Regions from separate parts of the Streptomyces sp. NPDC059832 genome, predicted to be linked through region 1. Evidence: riboswitches for the same ligand, from Rfam matches in the RefSeq annotation. Region 1 holds a riboswitch; the other holds the start of a gene.
What was found. A riboswitch is a leader RNA that binds a small molecule or an ion and turns the genes downstream of it on or off. The one in region 1 is predicted to bind cyclic di-AMP.

Region 1 (7,769 bases):
CCCGGTCCGCTCCATCACAGCGAGCAGGATCAGCGCCCCGGACGTGATCACGTCGACCCGTCCCGGATGCATCGCGCCGATCGCGGCCCGCTCGGCGTGGGTGGAGCCGAGGAGCCGTCCGGTGATCTCCCGGACCTGCTCGAAGGAGATCCGGGAGTGGTGGATCGCCTCGGAGTCGTACGCGTCGAGCCCCAGGGCGATAGCGGCGATCGTGGTGACCGTCCCCGCGAGGCCGACGAGGGTGGCGGCCCCGGTGAGCGGGACGCTCTCCTCGGCGAGGTCGAGGGCGGCCTCGATGTCGGCCCGGATCGCGCCGATCCGGTCGGCGGTCGGCGGGTCGGTCACGACGCCGTCGCGCACGAGGTGCCGCTCGGTCATCCGTACGCAGCCGATGTCCACGGAGCGCGCGGCCCGCACATGGTCGTCGCCGACGACGAACTCGGTGGAGCCGCCGCCGATGTCCACGACGAGATACGGCTTCGCCAGGTGATCGCGGCCCGCGAGCTCCTTGGTGGCTCCGGTGAAGGAGAACTCCGCCTCCTGGTCACCGCTGATCACCTCGGGCTCGACGCCCAGGATCTCCAGCACCCCGCGGACGAACTCGTCCCGGTTCTCCGCGTCACGGGAGGCGGAGGTGGCGACGAAGCGGATCCGCTGCGCACCGTGCTCCTTGATCACCGCCGCGTACTGACGGCAGGCCGCGAACGTCCGCTCCAGGGCCTCGGGGGCGAGCCGCCCGGTCCGGTCGACGCCCTGGCCGAGGCGGACGATCTCCATCCGCCGGTCGAGCTCGACGAGCTCACCGGTGGACGGGTCCGCGTCGGCGACGAGCAGGCGGATGGAGTTGGTACCGCAGTCGATGGCGGCCACGCGGGTCATGAAGCACTCCCAGATCAAGCTCCTCCGGCGTTCGAGGAGCAAACCGAGCCCCTCCGGCGATCGAGGAGCGGGGGTCCGGGGGCGGAGCCCCCGGGAGACGAACGGTCAGCCCTCGTCCGGCGCGCCGCACGGCGAGACGCACGGCCCCTTGCGCCACCACTCCGGCAGCATCGCGATGGCCTCGTCGCCCAGCGGGTTCACCCCGGGCCCCGCGGCCAGCGAGTGCCCGACCAGGACGTGCAGGCACTTCACCCGGTCCGGCATGCCACCGGCGCTCGGGAAGCCCTCCAGCACCTCGATGGCGTCGCGCCGTGCGATGTAGTCCTCGTGAGCGGCCCGGTACGCGGCGGCCAGCTCGGGGTCCGTACCGAGGCGCTCGGTCATCTCCTTCATGACCCCGTTCGCCTCCAGCGTGCCGATCGCGGACGCGGCACGCGGGCACGTCAGGTAGTACGTCGTCGGGAACGGCGTACCGTCCTCCAGCCGGGGCTGCGTCTCGACCACGTCCGGGTTGCCGCACGGGCAGCGGTGCGCAATCGCGCGCAGACCGCGCGGCGGGCGGCCCAGCTGCTGCTGGAACGCGGCGATGTCCGCCTCGGTGGGCGCGGTGGACTCGGTCTGGGGAGGGGGCGTTTCCATGCCTGCCTAGGTTCTGATCGGGCTGCTCGAACTGCGGTTCTGCAGATGGATGAAGAGAGTCAGTCGCGGTCGGCGCTGTCGACGCCGTCCCAGAGGTTGGAGTGCCACGGCCGGCCGGACTCGTCCGTCCTGCCCTCGCGCTCCTTGACCGCGTCGGGGTCGATCACCGTGTAACCGGTCTCCCCGGGAAGAAGGTAGTGCAGGTGCGTGCGGGCCAGCTGCCTGATGTACGCGTCGTCCTGGAGGCGCGCCTTCTCGTCGCGCAGCTCCTCGGTACGGGCCTTGGCCTCCCGCGCCAGGCGCTCCTGGTCGGCGATCTCGTCCTGCTGCGAGACGTACTGCCGCATCGGGTACGCGAGCGCGACCACCAGGGAGCAGACGATGAGCACGAGGAAGGCCGCCCGGCCGGTGAGCCGTGAGCGGCGGGCCTGACGGCGGTTCTGGGAACGGTAGACGCGGGCGGCGGTCTGCTCGCCGAGCAGCCGCAGCCGGGTCGCGGTGGAGAACCGGTCCCGGTCCTTCGCGGCCATGTCTCCGCCTCCCCACTACGCACGTCCGTCCCCGCACACGGTACGGGACCGAGTGCGGGGACGGACGGACGCCATGGCCTTCGGCCCCTGACGGGCCGAAAGGGATGCTCAGCCCTTGAACCGCGGGAACGCCGAGCGGCCCGCGTACACCGCGGCGTCGTCGAGGATCTCCTCGATGCGCAGCAGCTGGTTGTACTTGGCGACGCGGTCCGAGCGGGCCGGGGCGCCGGTCTTGATCTGGCCGCAGTTCACGGCGACCGCGAGGTCGGCGATGGTGACGTCCTCGGTCTCGCCGGAGCGGTGCGACATCATGCACTTGAAGCCGTTGCGCTGGGCCAGCTCGACGGCGTCCAGGGTCTCGGTCAGCGAGCCGATCTGGTTGACCTTGACGAGCAGGGCGTTGGCGGAGCCCTCCTCGATGCCGCGGGCCAGGCGCTCCGGGTTGGTGACGAAGAGGTCGTCGCCGACGATCTGCACCTTGGCGCCGAGCTTGTCGGTGATGACCTTCCAGCCGGCCCAGTCGTCCTCGTACAGCGGGTCCTCGATGGAGACCAGCGGGTACGCGGAGACGAGCTCCTCGTAGTACTCGGTCATCTCGGCGGCCGAGCGGGACTTGCCCTCGAACTCGTACTTGCCGTCCTTGTAGAACTCGGACGCGGCGACGTCGAGCGCGAGCGCGATGTCCTTGCCCGGGGCGTAGCCGGCTTCCTTGATGGCCTCGATGATGAGGTCGAGGGCGGCGCGGTTGGACTCCAGGTTCGGCGCGAAGCCGCCCTCGTCGCCGAGACCGGTCGAAAGACCCTTGGTCTTCAGGACCTTCTTCAGCGTGTGGTAGACCTCGGCACCCCAGCGCAGCGCCTCGGAGAAGGACTCCGCGCCGATCGGCGCGATCATGAACTCCTGGATGTCCACGTTGGAGTCGGCGTGCGAGCCGCCGTTGAGGATGTTCATCATCGGAACGGGCAGCAGGTGCGCGTTCGGGCCGCCGAGGTAGCGGAACAGCGGCAGGTCCGAGGCCTCGGAGGCGGCGTGGGCGACGGCCAGCGAGACGCCGAGGATGGCGTTGGCGCCGAGCGAGCCCTTGTTCTCGGTGGCGTCCAGGTCGAACATCGCCTGGTCGATCAGCCGCTGCTCGGTGGCGTCGTAGCCGACGAGCTCCGGGCCGATCTGCTCGATCACGGCGAGGACGGCCTTCTCGACGCCCTTGCCCTGGTAGCGGTTGGGGTCACCGTCGCGAAGCTCGATGGCCTCGAACGCACCGGTGGAGGCGCCGGACGGAACGGCAGCACGGCCCGTGCTGCCGTCGTCGAGGCCGACCTCTACCTCGACCGTGGGGTTTCCACGGGAGTCGAGGATTTCCCGGGCTACGACGACGTCGATGGACGGCACGAGGCATCTCCTTCTGGGATATGACGCTGGTTGTGCAGGGTCACTTTGGCCTTGCGACAAGAGCCTAACCGGCCCGGCCCGCTGAGCCCGACGACCGCCCGACCCCTGGGACGAAAAAGGACCCGAGGGCGCACATTGCCGGTCAAACAGGCAGAAATTTACTGGCCAGTAACTACAACACTTGAACGGTCCGGCGCTCCCCCGAGCGCAGACGGCCGAACCCCGGCCCGGCGCATACGGGGGAATGCGCGCCGGGCCGGGGTGCTCGGGGAGGAGAGAGCCTCGACTACTTCGTCAGGTGCAGCTGCTGACCCGGGTAGATCAGGTCGGCGTCCTTGACGATGTCCTTGTTCAGCTCGAACAGCTGCTGCCAGCCGCCCTCGACCTTGTGGTCGGCCGCGATCTCGCTGAGGGAGTCGCCGGAGACGACCTTGTACTCGCCGTCGCCCTTCTCGACCTTCTCGCCGGTCGGGGTGGTGACGGTCTTCTTGGACTCGGCCTGCGGGGCGGCGGAGCGCTCCGAGCGGGAGGCGGCGGGGGCCTCGGTGCGCTCGCTCTGCTTCGGCTGGGCCTGCTGGGCCGGCTGCGACTGCTGCTTCGGGGCGGCCGGGGCGCTCTGCTGCTCGGAGGCGCCGGAGCTCGCGGTGGAGTTCGAGGAGGAGCCGGTGTTGACGCCCGGGTCGACACCGTCGTTGGTCAGGTTGCCGGCACCGGCGCAGGACCAGGCACCCGGGCCCTGCATGTCGAGGAGCCGCTCGGCGGTGGCGATCTGCTGGGCCTTGGTGGCCAGGTCGGCACGGGCGGCGTACTGCGTACCGCCGGCGGCGGCCCAGCTGGACTGCGAGAACTGCAGACCGCCGTAGTAGCCGTTGCCGGTGTTGATGGACCAGTTGCCACCGGACTCGCACTGGGCGACGGCGTCCCAGGTGGCGACGGAGGCGGCGGAGGCGCTGGTCGCACCCATCAGGGGCACGGCGACGGCGGCACCGGCGACACCGGCGAGCGTGGCGATACGGACGGCCTTGGACGGGCGGCGGTGCTTGCCCTTGCTGGAAAGCAGCATGGAACTTCTCCTCACCGACGCCTACGAGGTGAGCTGTCGGGTTCGGGCCAAGTGAGTTGCCCGGTCGCACGTCCTAGCACGCGACTTCACCCCAAGCCGGTCCTGATGCGTCTTTCGACGATCGGGCCCGGCGCTTACCTGGGTCCCCCGCTCCTGCCTACGGCGCTTTACGCGTCTGTTCCCTTCGACCGACGGCAGGATTCGGCGTGACGGTCGACGGGGCCCGCGGTGCGAGCGGTTCCGACCGTAAACATACGCAACCCCCACATTCAAAGACGGACACATCGGACAATCGACCCGTACTTGCATCTGAAGAACCGTCGTTTCCGCAGGTGGGACGTGATGCGGAAGGGCCTCCCGGGCGCGACACGCCAGTTGACGCAAAGAGACCCATGTCTCACTTACGCATAAGCGGACATAGGTCCCTGAACTACCCCGATTTTTGAGGTGCTTTTAGTCGATTATCAGACTGCTCTCACTGGGCCTTCACATCGAGATCGAGGCTCTGGCCAGGGAGGATGAGGTCCGGGTCGGAGCCGACGGCACCCTTGTTGGCCTCGTAGAGCGCGGGCCAGCCTCCAGGGACCTTCTGTGCATCAGCAATCGACCAGAGGTTGTCGCCGGGCCGGACGGTGTACGTGCCGTCAGCCGTCGGCTCGGCCGTGTCGCGCGCGCCGTTGCCGCCGCGGGAGGCGTGACGGCCCGACTCGCGACCGCCGCCGCCGTCCGTGCCCCGGCTCCCCTCGGTGGCCGGCACGCCGCGGTGCCTGCCACCCGCATCGCTGGACGAGTCGGGCGAATCGGACGCGTCACGGGGGGTACCGGAGGACGCCCCGGGAGACGGAGTGCTCGAAGTCGAGGGCTTCGGGGACCGCGAGGCCTTCCCTGACGGCTTGTCGGTCCTGTCCGAGCCGTCCGCACCGTCCACGTCGTCCGAGCCGTCCGAGGCGCTCCCGGACGGCGTGGCGTCGTCGGACGGGTCCGCCGACGCGTCGTCAGCCGGCTTCGCGCTCCCGGTCGGGTCGTCGGCGGGAACGGAGCCCGGGTCGACCCCCGGCAGCGTCCCGTCCACCGCGAGGCCCGAGATGACCGCACAGCTGGGCCAGGCCTGCGGGCCCCGGCCGTCCAGGACCTTCTCGGCCACCTCTATCTGCTGCGCCCGGCTGGCGAGGTCGGCGCGCTCCGCGTACGCCTCACCGCCGTACGCCTTCCAGGTCTCCGGCGAGAACTGCAGGCCGCCGTAGTAGCCGTTCCTGAAGTCGGCACTCCACGCGCCGCCGCTCTCGCACTCGGCCACCCGGTCCCAGGTCGTGGCGTCGGCCGCGTGCGCACCGGACGCGCCGAGCAGCGGGATGGCGATGGCCGATCCGGTCACGCCCGCGGCGACGACGATGGCGGGTGCCTGACGGGGGCGACGGTGTCTGCCGTTCGCGGAGCCCATGGGGTTGCCTTCCGTGTGACTGACATGTGACTGGTGAGTCGAACGGTGAACCTAGCGGGACTCGAACGCGCGTCACAAGTCGATGCAGCACAGATCACGTGAAAGTCACAGAATTGACGGACCGTCACTTCCGGTGGTCAGGGGCCCCGGCGTGAACTCCACGGGGAGCGTGCGAAGTCCACGCATGATGAGCCCGCCACGCCACCGCAAATCGGTAGGTTCCACCGCAAGCCGCAGGTCCGGAAGGCGGTTCAGAAGCGTGGCGAGCGCGGTCTGTCCCTCCAGCCGGGCGAGCGGAGCTCCCAGGCAGTAGTGGATTCCGTGCCCGTATCCGAGGTGCTGATTGTCACGCCGCGCGAGGTCGAGCGTGTCGGGGTCCTCGAAGCGCTCCGGGTCGCGGTCGGCCGCGGCGAGCACCACGAGCACGGGGTCCCCGGCCGCGATGTCCTGCCCGCCGAGCGTCAGCGCTTCGGTGGCGAACCGCCAGGTGGCCAGCTCCACCGGGCCGTCGTACCGCAGCAGTTCCTCGATCCCGGTCTCCAGCAGCCCGCTCTCCCCCGAGTCGAGCGCGCGCTGGAGCCGTTCCCGCTGCCCGGGGTTGCGCAGCAGCGCGTAGACCCCGTTGCCGATGAGGTTGACCGTCGTCTCGAATCCGGCGAAGAGCAGGATGAAGGCCATGGCCGCGGCCTCGTTCTCGGTGAGGTGCTCGCCGTGGTCGCTGGCCCGGATCAGCCCGGAGATCAGGTCGTCCCCCGGGTTCTCCCGCTTGCGGTGGATCAGTTCGGCGAGATAGCCGCGCATCTTCTTCACCGATCTGGCCACCCCGCCGCGCGGACCGCCGCCGTGGCGGATCATCATGCCCGCCCAGTCCCGGAAGTCGTCCTGGTCCTCGGGCGGGACGCCGAGCAGATCGCAGATCGCGTAGATGGGGAGCGGGAAGGCGAAGTCGTGGATGAGGTCCGCCTTCCCCTCCTCGATGAAGCGGTCGATGAGGCGGTCCGTCAGTTCCTGCACGCGCGGTGCGAACTCGGCGACCCGGCGCGGGGTGAACGCCTTGGAGACGAGGCGGCGCAGCCGGGTGTGGTCGGGCGGGTCGATGTTCAGCAGATGCGTCATCAGCTCGGCCTTGCGCTCGCCCGGGATGCCGGTCTTCCCCTTGGCGTGCGCCGGCTCGGCGTGGTGCGCCGGGTTCTTGGAGAGCCGGGAGTCGGCGAGCGCCTGCCGCGCGTCCGCGTACCGGGTCACGAGCCAGGCCTCGACACCGCTGGGCAGTGCGGTCCGGTGCACGGGGCTGTGCTCGCGCAGCCAGGCGTACGCCGGGTACGGGTCGGTGGCGAACTCCCAGGTGAAGAGTTCGGGTGCGCCGACGGGGCAGGCGGCGGGCTGATCGGTGGGGCGGTCGGCGGGGCTGTGGTTCACCCCCCGACGTTATCCGTTGCCCCCGGACGTCATCCGTCGCCCTCCGGCACGGTCCGTCGTCGCCCTCCGGCACGGCCCGTTCCGTCGCCCCTAGGCGTTGCCCTCCGCCGTCCTGATGGCGTCGCGGTAGGCGCGGCCCGCGGCCCTCAGGGCGGCCTCGGGGTCGATACCGTCCTGCTCGGCGCGTACGGCGAGGGCGAGGAGCTCGTAGCCGATGCCGTCGCCGGTGGGGAGCGGCACGTCGAGCCCCGCGGTACGGACCCGGCCGGCCAGCTTCGCCGCCAGGGCCAGACCGGGCTGGCCGAGCGGGACTCCGTCGGTGACCGAGTCGCGCTGCTTCTCGATGGCCTTGGTCCGCAGCCAGTGCGCGTGCACGTCCTCCGGGGTCTCGGCGCTCTCGTCGCCGAAG
Region 2 (7,769 bases), on a different contig from region 1:
GCTGCCCGCCTACGCGGCGGCCGGCTGGCTGACCCCGGCGGAGCCGCTCGCCCTCTCCTCGATGCGGGCCCGCGGCCTGGCCCGCGACGCGGCCCGCCGACGGTACGCCGTCGCCGCCACGGGAAGCCTGCAGAGCCCGTACGGCCCCGCCCCCGGTTCCTGGCCCGCTGCCCAACCGAGTGCCCGGCCGAGTGCTCACGCGAAAGCCGCGGCGAAGGCCCACGGGAAGGCGGCCGCGCAGGCCGTCGCCGAGTACGAGTCGTTCGCGACCTCGCTGGCCTCGCTGCGTCTGCAGGCCCGCCGCGGAGCGGCCGGTCCGGACTTCGCGGAACGCGAGCTGGAGCTGCTGCACCACCTCTGGCAACGCAGGGAGGTGGCCGCCCCCGCCCTGGCATACGCGGCCCAGGCGACGGGCCGCCTGCGCCCCTCGTACCCGCCGCCCCCGTGGGCGGTCCCGGCGCCGTACCCGCAGTACGGCGCCGGCTACAACCCATACATGCTGCCGCCGCGGCAGTCGGCCCAGAACGGGCCGGTTCAGCACTGAGGGCTTCGGCGCACCGCGGCCACGAAACCGTCGAACAGTTCTTTCCGTGGCCGCAGGCACCGGACACCCGGGCTTGCTCCGGTCGGAGCCGTCGAAGGAGCCCCACTCGTCATGCGCCATGAGGCGCCGCCGCATGCTCGGGAGCGGTGCGGTGCGGTGCGCTCAGTGCGCGTGTCAGGCGGATGCCTCGGTGAGTTCGGCCAGCTGCTGCTCGGTCAGCGAGAGGTCCGCGACGGCCACCAGCGCGGGCAGCTGCTCGACCGTACGGGCCGAGGCGATCGGCGCGGCCACGGTCGGGCGGGACGCGAGCCAGGCCAGCGCGACGGTCGCGATCTGGGCGTCGTGCTCCTGAGCGACCTTGTCCAGCGCGGCCAGGACCTTCTGGCCCCGCTCCGAGTCCCGGTACTGGCTGACGCTCTCGGCCCGCGCGCTCTCCACCGTGGCGCCCGGACGGTACTTGCCGGTGAGGAAGCCGGAGGCCAGGGCGAAGTACGGCACGGCGGCGAGCCCGGCGCGGGCGGCCGTGTCCTGGAGCTCGCCCTCGTAGGTGTCGCGGGAGACCAGGTTGTAGTGCGGCTGCAGGGCCACGTAGCGGGTCAGCCCCTCGCGCTCCGAGAAGTCCAGGGAGGCCTGGAGCCGCTCGGGGCTGATGTTGGAGGCGGCGATCTCCCGGACCTTGCCCTCCTTCACCAGCTGGTCGAGGGCGGTCATGATCTCCTCGACCGGGACGGTCTCGTCGTCGAAGTGCGTGTAGTAGAGGTCGATGTGGTCGGTGCCGAGCCGACGCAGCGACGCCTCGGCCGCGGCCTTGATGTTGGCGGGCGCGAGCCCCCGGTACGAGGGGTGGGTGGAGACCTTGGTGGCGACGACGATGTCGGCGCGGTCGGAGCGGCCGGCGAGCCACTTGCCGATGACCGTCTCCGACTCCCCGCCCTCGTTGCCCGGCACCCAGGCGGAGTAGCCGTCGGCGGTGTCGATGAAGTTGCCTCCGGCCGCGACGTACGCGTCCAGCACGGCGAACGACTGCGCCTCGTCCGCGGTCCAGCCGAAGACGTTGCCACCGAGGGCGAGCGGGAAGACCTGAAGGTCGGAGGAGCCCAGCTTACGAAGAGAAGTCATGGGTGGAACAACGAATTCCGGCGGGTCCGCTATTCCGGGCACCCGCCGTTTTCCGGACCGGTCGTGACCGATCCCAGCGCCGCTCGCAACGGGTTCCGGACCGGTATCAGGAGGTCCCCGCGCCGCTCGCAACGGACTCCCGCACCGCTCGCAGGAGATCCCCGCACCGCTCACAACAGACCGGCAGCCCTGACGTCGGGGGGTGAGCGTCAGGGCTGCCGGGGTTCATCGGGCGGGCGTCGCCTCAGGGGGTGAGGCCCTTGCCGCGGAGCCAGGCCATCGGGTCGATGCCCGAGCCGCCGGCGGTGTGGACCTCCAGGTGGAGGTGCGGCCCGGTCACGTTGCCGGTCGCGCCGACCCGGCCGATCGTCTCACCGGTGCTGACCTTCTGGCCGACACCGACGCCGATCGAGGACTGGTGGCAGAACCACAGCTCCGTACCGTCGTCGAGCTCCAGCACCGTGCGGTAGCCGTACGCACCGGACCAGCCGGCCGACTTGACCGTGCCGCTGTGGATGGCCTTGATCGGGGTGCCGGTCGGAGCCGCGAAGTCGAGGCCGGTGTGGTAGCCGGAGGACCACATCGAGCCGGCTTCGCCGAAGGTCGAGGTGATCGTGTACGAGGAGGTCGGGATGGCGTAGCTGGCGGCGAGCTTGGCGAGCCGCAGAGCCTCCGCCTTCTTCTTGGCCTCTTCCTCCGCCTTCTTCTTCTCGGCGGCGGCCTTGGCCTCGGCCTCGTCCTGCTGCTTCTTGGCCTCGGCGGCGGCCTTCTCCGCGGCTTCCTTCTCCTGGGTCGCCTTGGCCTCGGCGGCGGCGGCGTCCTGCTGCTGCTCGGCCTGCTGGAGGATGCGGGCGCGGAGCGCCTCGCCGGCGTCCGTCGTGCCCTGCTCGGCCTCGGCGGTGGTGAGGCCGGCGGTGGTCAGCGGGGCGGAAGCGGCTGCGATCTCGGCCTTGTCCGCCTCGGACTCACCGGAGAACAGGGAGCCCACGCCGGGAAGGGACTTGGCGTCGGGGAGGTTGTCCGAGATGGCGTCGGGCACGGAGATGGAGACCGGCGGCTTGCCCTGCGCGGTGGCCATGCCGCCCGCGCCGACCGCCGCTATGACGCCGACACCCAGCACCGTGGAGCTGCGGGCGAGTCCGTTGCGCTGCTTGGCGACGCGGTGCCTGCCGCGTACCGGGCGGACGGACTCCTCGGTGGGGTTCCACTCGTCCCAACCGCGTTCGGACTCACCGTCGTTGCCCTCGGCGCGGAAGTCGGCGCGGAAGTCGGCACGGAAATCGGCACGGAAGTCGCTGCCGAACTCACCGGTGAAGTCGCCACCCGGCTCGGTGCCGTAGTCGGTTCCGAACGCCGTCGCCGTCCCGGTGGGTGCGAAATCGGTGCCGTGGCCGGAGTCCGGCCGGGGGCCGAAGTCGGCGCCATAACCGGTGCCGTAGTCGGGATCGAACCGGGACGGGGCCTCGGGGGCAGGCTTGTTGGACGCCACGGGGGCGCACTCCTTTCCTTCCTTCTCGCCTACCGGGTTAGCTGACGGGTTCGGAGCAGGAAGGTCTCCTACGGGCCCCTCCGTCTCTCACGAGACACAGGTGTCCGATTCACCCCATGTAGGTGGTTCCCCGGTTCCCTTGCGGAATTCGGCGCTCGCGCACGGTGCCGCCATTGATGACGGCTGGGACGACCGCGCTGCGTTATCGAACGTTAATAGACACCGGGGCCGTATTCCAAGCTGTTCCCACTGATCGTTCACGTCTTTGGCCTGGACTTTACGGGACACAGTCGGGTGGAATCGGACGAGTTGACCGGCCCTCAGCCACTACCCCGATTCTGACGTTGCGTCAAACGTTATGCGGAGCGGCGCCTTTCGATTACGCACGGTGGCATCGCGCATTCCGCCGCCCCCACATCGCGCATTCCGCCCCTCACGTCGTCTCCGCGCCGACGATCCGCACGGTCCTCCGCCGGTCCGGCTGCCCCTCCGCGGGACGTACGACCGCGAGCAACGCCATGTCGTCGGTCGTCTCGCCGCCCGTGTGCAGCCGCACGTCATCGGTCAGCGCGGACAGCAGTTCCTCGGGCCCCGGAAAGATCCGCCCGCGCAACCGGGCCGCCGGGTCGTAGAAGACCCCTTCGGCGTTCCGCGCCTCGGAGAGGCCGTCCGTGTAGAGGAGCAGGGTCGTCCCGGCCGGCAGATCCCACTCGTCCGTCCGCTCCGCCCACACTCCCAGGCCCATGCCGAGCGGCAGCGCGGGCACGGAGGGCTTCAGCACCTCCAGCGCCCCGTCCGGGTGCAGCAGGATCGGCTCGGGGTGACCGCGGTTGACGATCCGCACCCGGGACAGCCCGGACGGGATCTCGGCCAGCACGGCGGTGATGAAGCCCTCCAGCACATCGAGCCCGCCCCGTCGCGCCTCCTCCCGGGCCAGCGCCCGCTCCAGCCGCTTCGCCACCCCCTCCAGCGAGGACTCCTGCTCGGCCGCCTCGCGGAACGCCCCGATGACCACCGCCACCGTCTCCACGGCGTCGAGCCCCTTGCCCCGTACGTCCCCGACCACCAGCCGCACCCCCCACGGGGTGTCCGAAACGGCGAACAGGTCGCCGCCGACGAACTCGTCCGCCTGCGCCGCCTCGTACCGCGCCGCGACCTGCAGTCCGCCGGTCCGGTCGGCCGGCTGCGGCAGCACCGCGCGCATCGCCGTCTCCGCGACGAACCGCGCGGAGGCCAGCTGCTCGTTGCTGCGCCGCACGACCCCGTTGATCACGACCGCGAGGACCGAGACGGTGGCCAGGGTGAGCAGCTCGATCAGCGGCACGGCCTGCGGCAACGTATTGCTGAACAGTCGCAGCGCGATGACGGCCAGCATCGAGGCGATACCGATGCGGATGGTGCTGGCCAGCGAGAAGAACGGGGCGGCGATCAGCGGAGCGGCCACGAACAACGGAATGGCGGTGAAGGTTGGCGGAGTGAGGGCGTCGAACACCAGTCCGCCGAGGATCATCAGGGCGGGCAGCGTGCGTACGAACTGCCGGGTACCGCCCCCGGCATGCTTGCCGCGCCGCTTCTCCCGCTTCCACACCTGTGGTCTCCTGCCCGGATACGCGCGCGGCTGCGGACGGTACCGCGCCCCACTCCCAGGCTCGCCGGAGCGGAACGAAGCGGCGACTCCTCCTCGGCCAATGGGAGGACATCCGAGGTGCGGACCAGAACGAATCAGGCCCGGCACGCTGCATGCGTGCCGGGCCTGAATTCTTCAGTAGCGGGGACAGGATTTGAACCTGCGACCTCTGGGTTATGAGCCCAGCGAGCTACCGAGCTGCTCCACCCCGCGTCGGTAAACACAACTCTACGCCATGTCCGGCGCTCTCTTGACCACTCGGGTTCGCCCGGCCTTCACCCGTCCGCGTCAGGACGGGTTCGTCTCGGAGATACGGGGTGCGGAAGTGGCCTTCCCGTGGACCGCCGGCGGCTTCATCGGGTTCGCGCCCCGCTGGAGCGAGTGGAGGATCGCCAGCCCCTGGCCCACGACGCCCGCCGCCATCTCGTTGACACCGTTGGTGCCGTTGAGAACGGTGAGGTCGGCGCCGGACATGCCGCGGGCGGCGGCGTCGGCCAGGGCGGGCAGGTTCTCCACGATGCGGTTGGCCGCGATGAGCTCCTGGTTGCCGTCACGCAGCGAGGCGGCGCGGACGCTGTTGGCGTCGGCCTGCGCCTGGGCGAGCGTCCGCTCGGTGTACGCGCTGCCGTCGGCCTCGAACTTCATCCGGTCGCGGGCCGCCTCCGCCAGGGTGCGCTGCCGGTAGGCCTCGGCGTCCGCCGGGCGCCGGACCTCCGCCTCCAGCCGTTGCGCGGCGAGCGAGGCCTGCCGCTCGGCCAGTGCGGTCTGCTCCTCGATGACCTCCTGCGAGGCGCGGGCCTGGGCGAGCGGCCCGGCCTGCGCGGCGCGGGCGTTGTACTGCTCGGTCTCGGCGAGGAAGCCGGCCCGCTTCAGCGCGGTGTCGCGTTCGTACTCCGCCTTGAGCGCGGCGGCCTGCTGCTCGCGCTGACTGGCCTCCTGGTCGGCCTTGGCCTCGGCGATCCGGGCCTGGCTGGCCACCGCGGCGGCGTGCGGGGCCGCGAGGTTCCTGATGTACCCGGTGGAGTCGTCGATCTCCTGGATCTGGAGGGCGTCCACCACGATGCCGAGCTTCTCCATCTCGCCGTGGCTGCCCGCGATGACCTCCTGGGAGACCCGGTTGCGCTCACGGATGATCTGCTCCACGGTCAGCCCGCCGACGATGGAACGCAGGTGTCCGGCGAAGATCCGCCCGACGAGCTCCTCCATCTGCTCCTGCTCGGTCAGGAAGCGGCGGGCCGCGTTGGCGATGGACACGGCGTCGTCGCCGACCTTGAAGACGGCCACGGCCCGGACGTTGAGGCGGATGCCCTGCTGGGTCACGCAGTCCTCGGTGATCTCCGCCTCGCGCAGCGCCAGGGAGAGCATGCGCGCCTTCTGCTTCACCGGGAGCACGAAACTGCCGTGCCCGGTGACGATCCGGAACTGGGTGTCCAAGGTCTGCCCCTTGGAACCGGATATGAGCATCGCCTCGTTGGGGGCGGGAACGTGCCAGAAGAACATCGGAGGACTCCTGCCGTATGTCACTGCTTCCGTGGGTACGTCACTGCTTCCGTGGCCACGTCGCTGCTTCGGCTCAGGACGGCAGGCGCTCCACGATCACGCCGCGCGCCGAGACCGAGTCGACGACAACGACGCGCACGTCCCTGTCGATCGACGTCGCCGACCATGCGGTGTAGGCCTCGGACCCACCCCGTACGGCCACCAGTACTTCCCCCGGCCCATCGGGCGGAATCGGCACGGTCACGCGACCGATCGCCCCGACCGGGCTGCGGGCGGACTCATCTGCCCTGTGCATGCGCCCTCGCGAGCGTCTGTGCGTACGCCGGCTCACGCCGCTTCTCACGCGGTGTACCGCACCGCTTCATGGACACGAGGCGACCCCGCCTCCTGGAGGCCCGTGCCTCCTTCGACACTTCCACGGTACTCCGCACCCGCCTCCACGGAACCTCCCATAACATCCCAGAACGTCCCACAACAGCAACGAGCGGGCGCAGATATGTGGTGGTATGACTGATTCATCATGTGCCTGCCGAATGTGTCTGACGACGCGATGAACTCGCGCTGATCGAGGAGCGATCCGTGGACGACTACCCGTTGCTCGACCTCTTCTGGACCATGCTCTGGTTCTTCCTCTGGATCATGTGGCTGTTCCTGCTGTTCAAGGTCATCGCGGACATCTTCCGCAGCCACGACCTCGGCGGCTGGGGCAAGGCCGGCTGGCTGATCGTCGCGCTGCTGCTGCCGTACATCGGCGTCCTGGTGTACGTGATCGTGCGCGGCAAGTCCATGAGCAAGCGGGACATCAAGGAGGCCCAGGACCGCGACGCGGCCTTCAAGGCGTACGTACGGGAAGCCGCCGGCACCTCCGACGCGAGCGGTGCCGATGCCACGAAGAAGGGCAGTCACGTCGACGACCTGGCGAAGCTCGCCGAGCTCAAGGACAAGGGCGCCATCACGGAGGAGGAGTACCAGCGGGCGAAGACGAAGCTCCTCGTCTGATCGCCCCGTCCGGCCCGATCCCACGCGGCGCGTATGTCTCTCTCCACCCGGTCCGGCGAACTGGCAGGGCGCCAGGGCCGCGGGGAGGCTTGAGACATCAGCCGCGGCGGGAGGCCGATCGGGGGTGCGGTCCCCATCTCGGCGCCCGAGGAGATGGCCGGCCATGAAGGGCACCACGCTCGAAACCCTGGACGCGATGCGGACCGCGCTGCGCGGTCCCGTCATCGGCCCGCAGGATCCGGAGTACCGCCGGGCCCGCACGGTCTACAACGCCATGATCGACAGGCGTCCGGCGGCGGTGGTGCGGTGCGCCGACACGGCGGACGTCATGGCGGCGGTCGACTTCGTACGGGACGAAGGCCTCGCGCTCGCGGTCCGCGGCGGCGGGCACAGTGGTGCGGGCCTGTGCCTGGTGGACGACGGCGTCACCCTCGACCTCTCACCGATGCGCTGGGCACACATCGACCCCGGCGCACGGACGGCCACGGTCG

Region 2: linked by a shared signal. The riboswitch ahead of ACFV8T_RS25235 (M23 family metallopeptidase) and the one ahead of ACFV8T_RS20195 (transglycosylase family protein) in region 1 are both predicted to bind cyclic di-AMP.

Annotation. Positions count from the first base shown of each region.
Region 1 covers NZ_JBHWIY010000010.1:255,709-263,477, reverse strand. The annotation lists gene ACFV8T_RS20215 (exopolyphosphatase) at 1-879, opposite strand, end outside; gene ACFV8T_RS20210 (DUF501 domain-containing protein) at 985-1,518, opposite strand; gene ACFV8T_RS20205 (septum formation initiator family protein) at 1,578-2,048, opposite strand; gene eno (phosphopyruvate hydratase) at 2,157-3,437, opposite strand; gene ACFV8T_RS20195 (transglycosylase family protein) at 3,724-4,500, opposite strand; cyclic di-AMP (ydaO/yuaA leader) riboswitch at 4,504-4,675, opposite strand; gene ACFV8T_RS20190 (transglycosylase family protein) at 4,976-5,941, opposite strand; gene ACFV8T_RS20185 (cytochrome P450) at 6,047-7,360, opposite strand; gene ACFV8T_RS20180 (nucleoside triphosphate pyrophosphohydrolase) at 7,451-7,769, opposite strand, start outside.
Region 2 covers NZ_JBHWIY010000014.1:181,089-188,857, reverse strand. The annotation lists gene ACFV8T_RS25245 (PrsW family intramembrane metalloprotease) at 1-544, shown strand, start outside; gene ACFV8T_RS25240 (aldo/keto reductase) at 719-1,663, opposite strand; gene ACFV8T_RS25235 (M23 family metallopeptidase) at 1,908-3,152, opposite strand; cyclic di-AMP (ydaO/yuaA leader) riboswitch at 3,164-3,316, opposite strand; gene ACFV8T_RS25230 (PP2C family protein-serine/threonine phosphatase) at 3,586-4,740, opposite strand; tRNA gene ACFV8T_RS25225 (tRNA-Met) at 4,919-4,992, opposite strand; gene ACFV8T_RS25220 (SPFH domain-containing protein) at 5,068-6,279, opposite strand; gene ACFV8T_RS25215 (hypothetical protein) at 6,353-6,523, opposite strand; gene ACFV8T_RS25210 (SHOCT domain-containing protein) at 6,859-7,278, shown strand; gene ACFV8T_RS25205 (FAD-binding oxidoreductase) at 7,442-7,769, shown strand, end outside.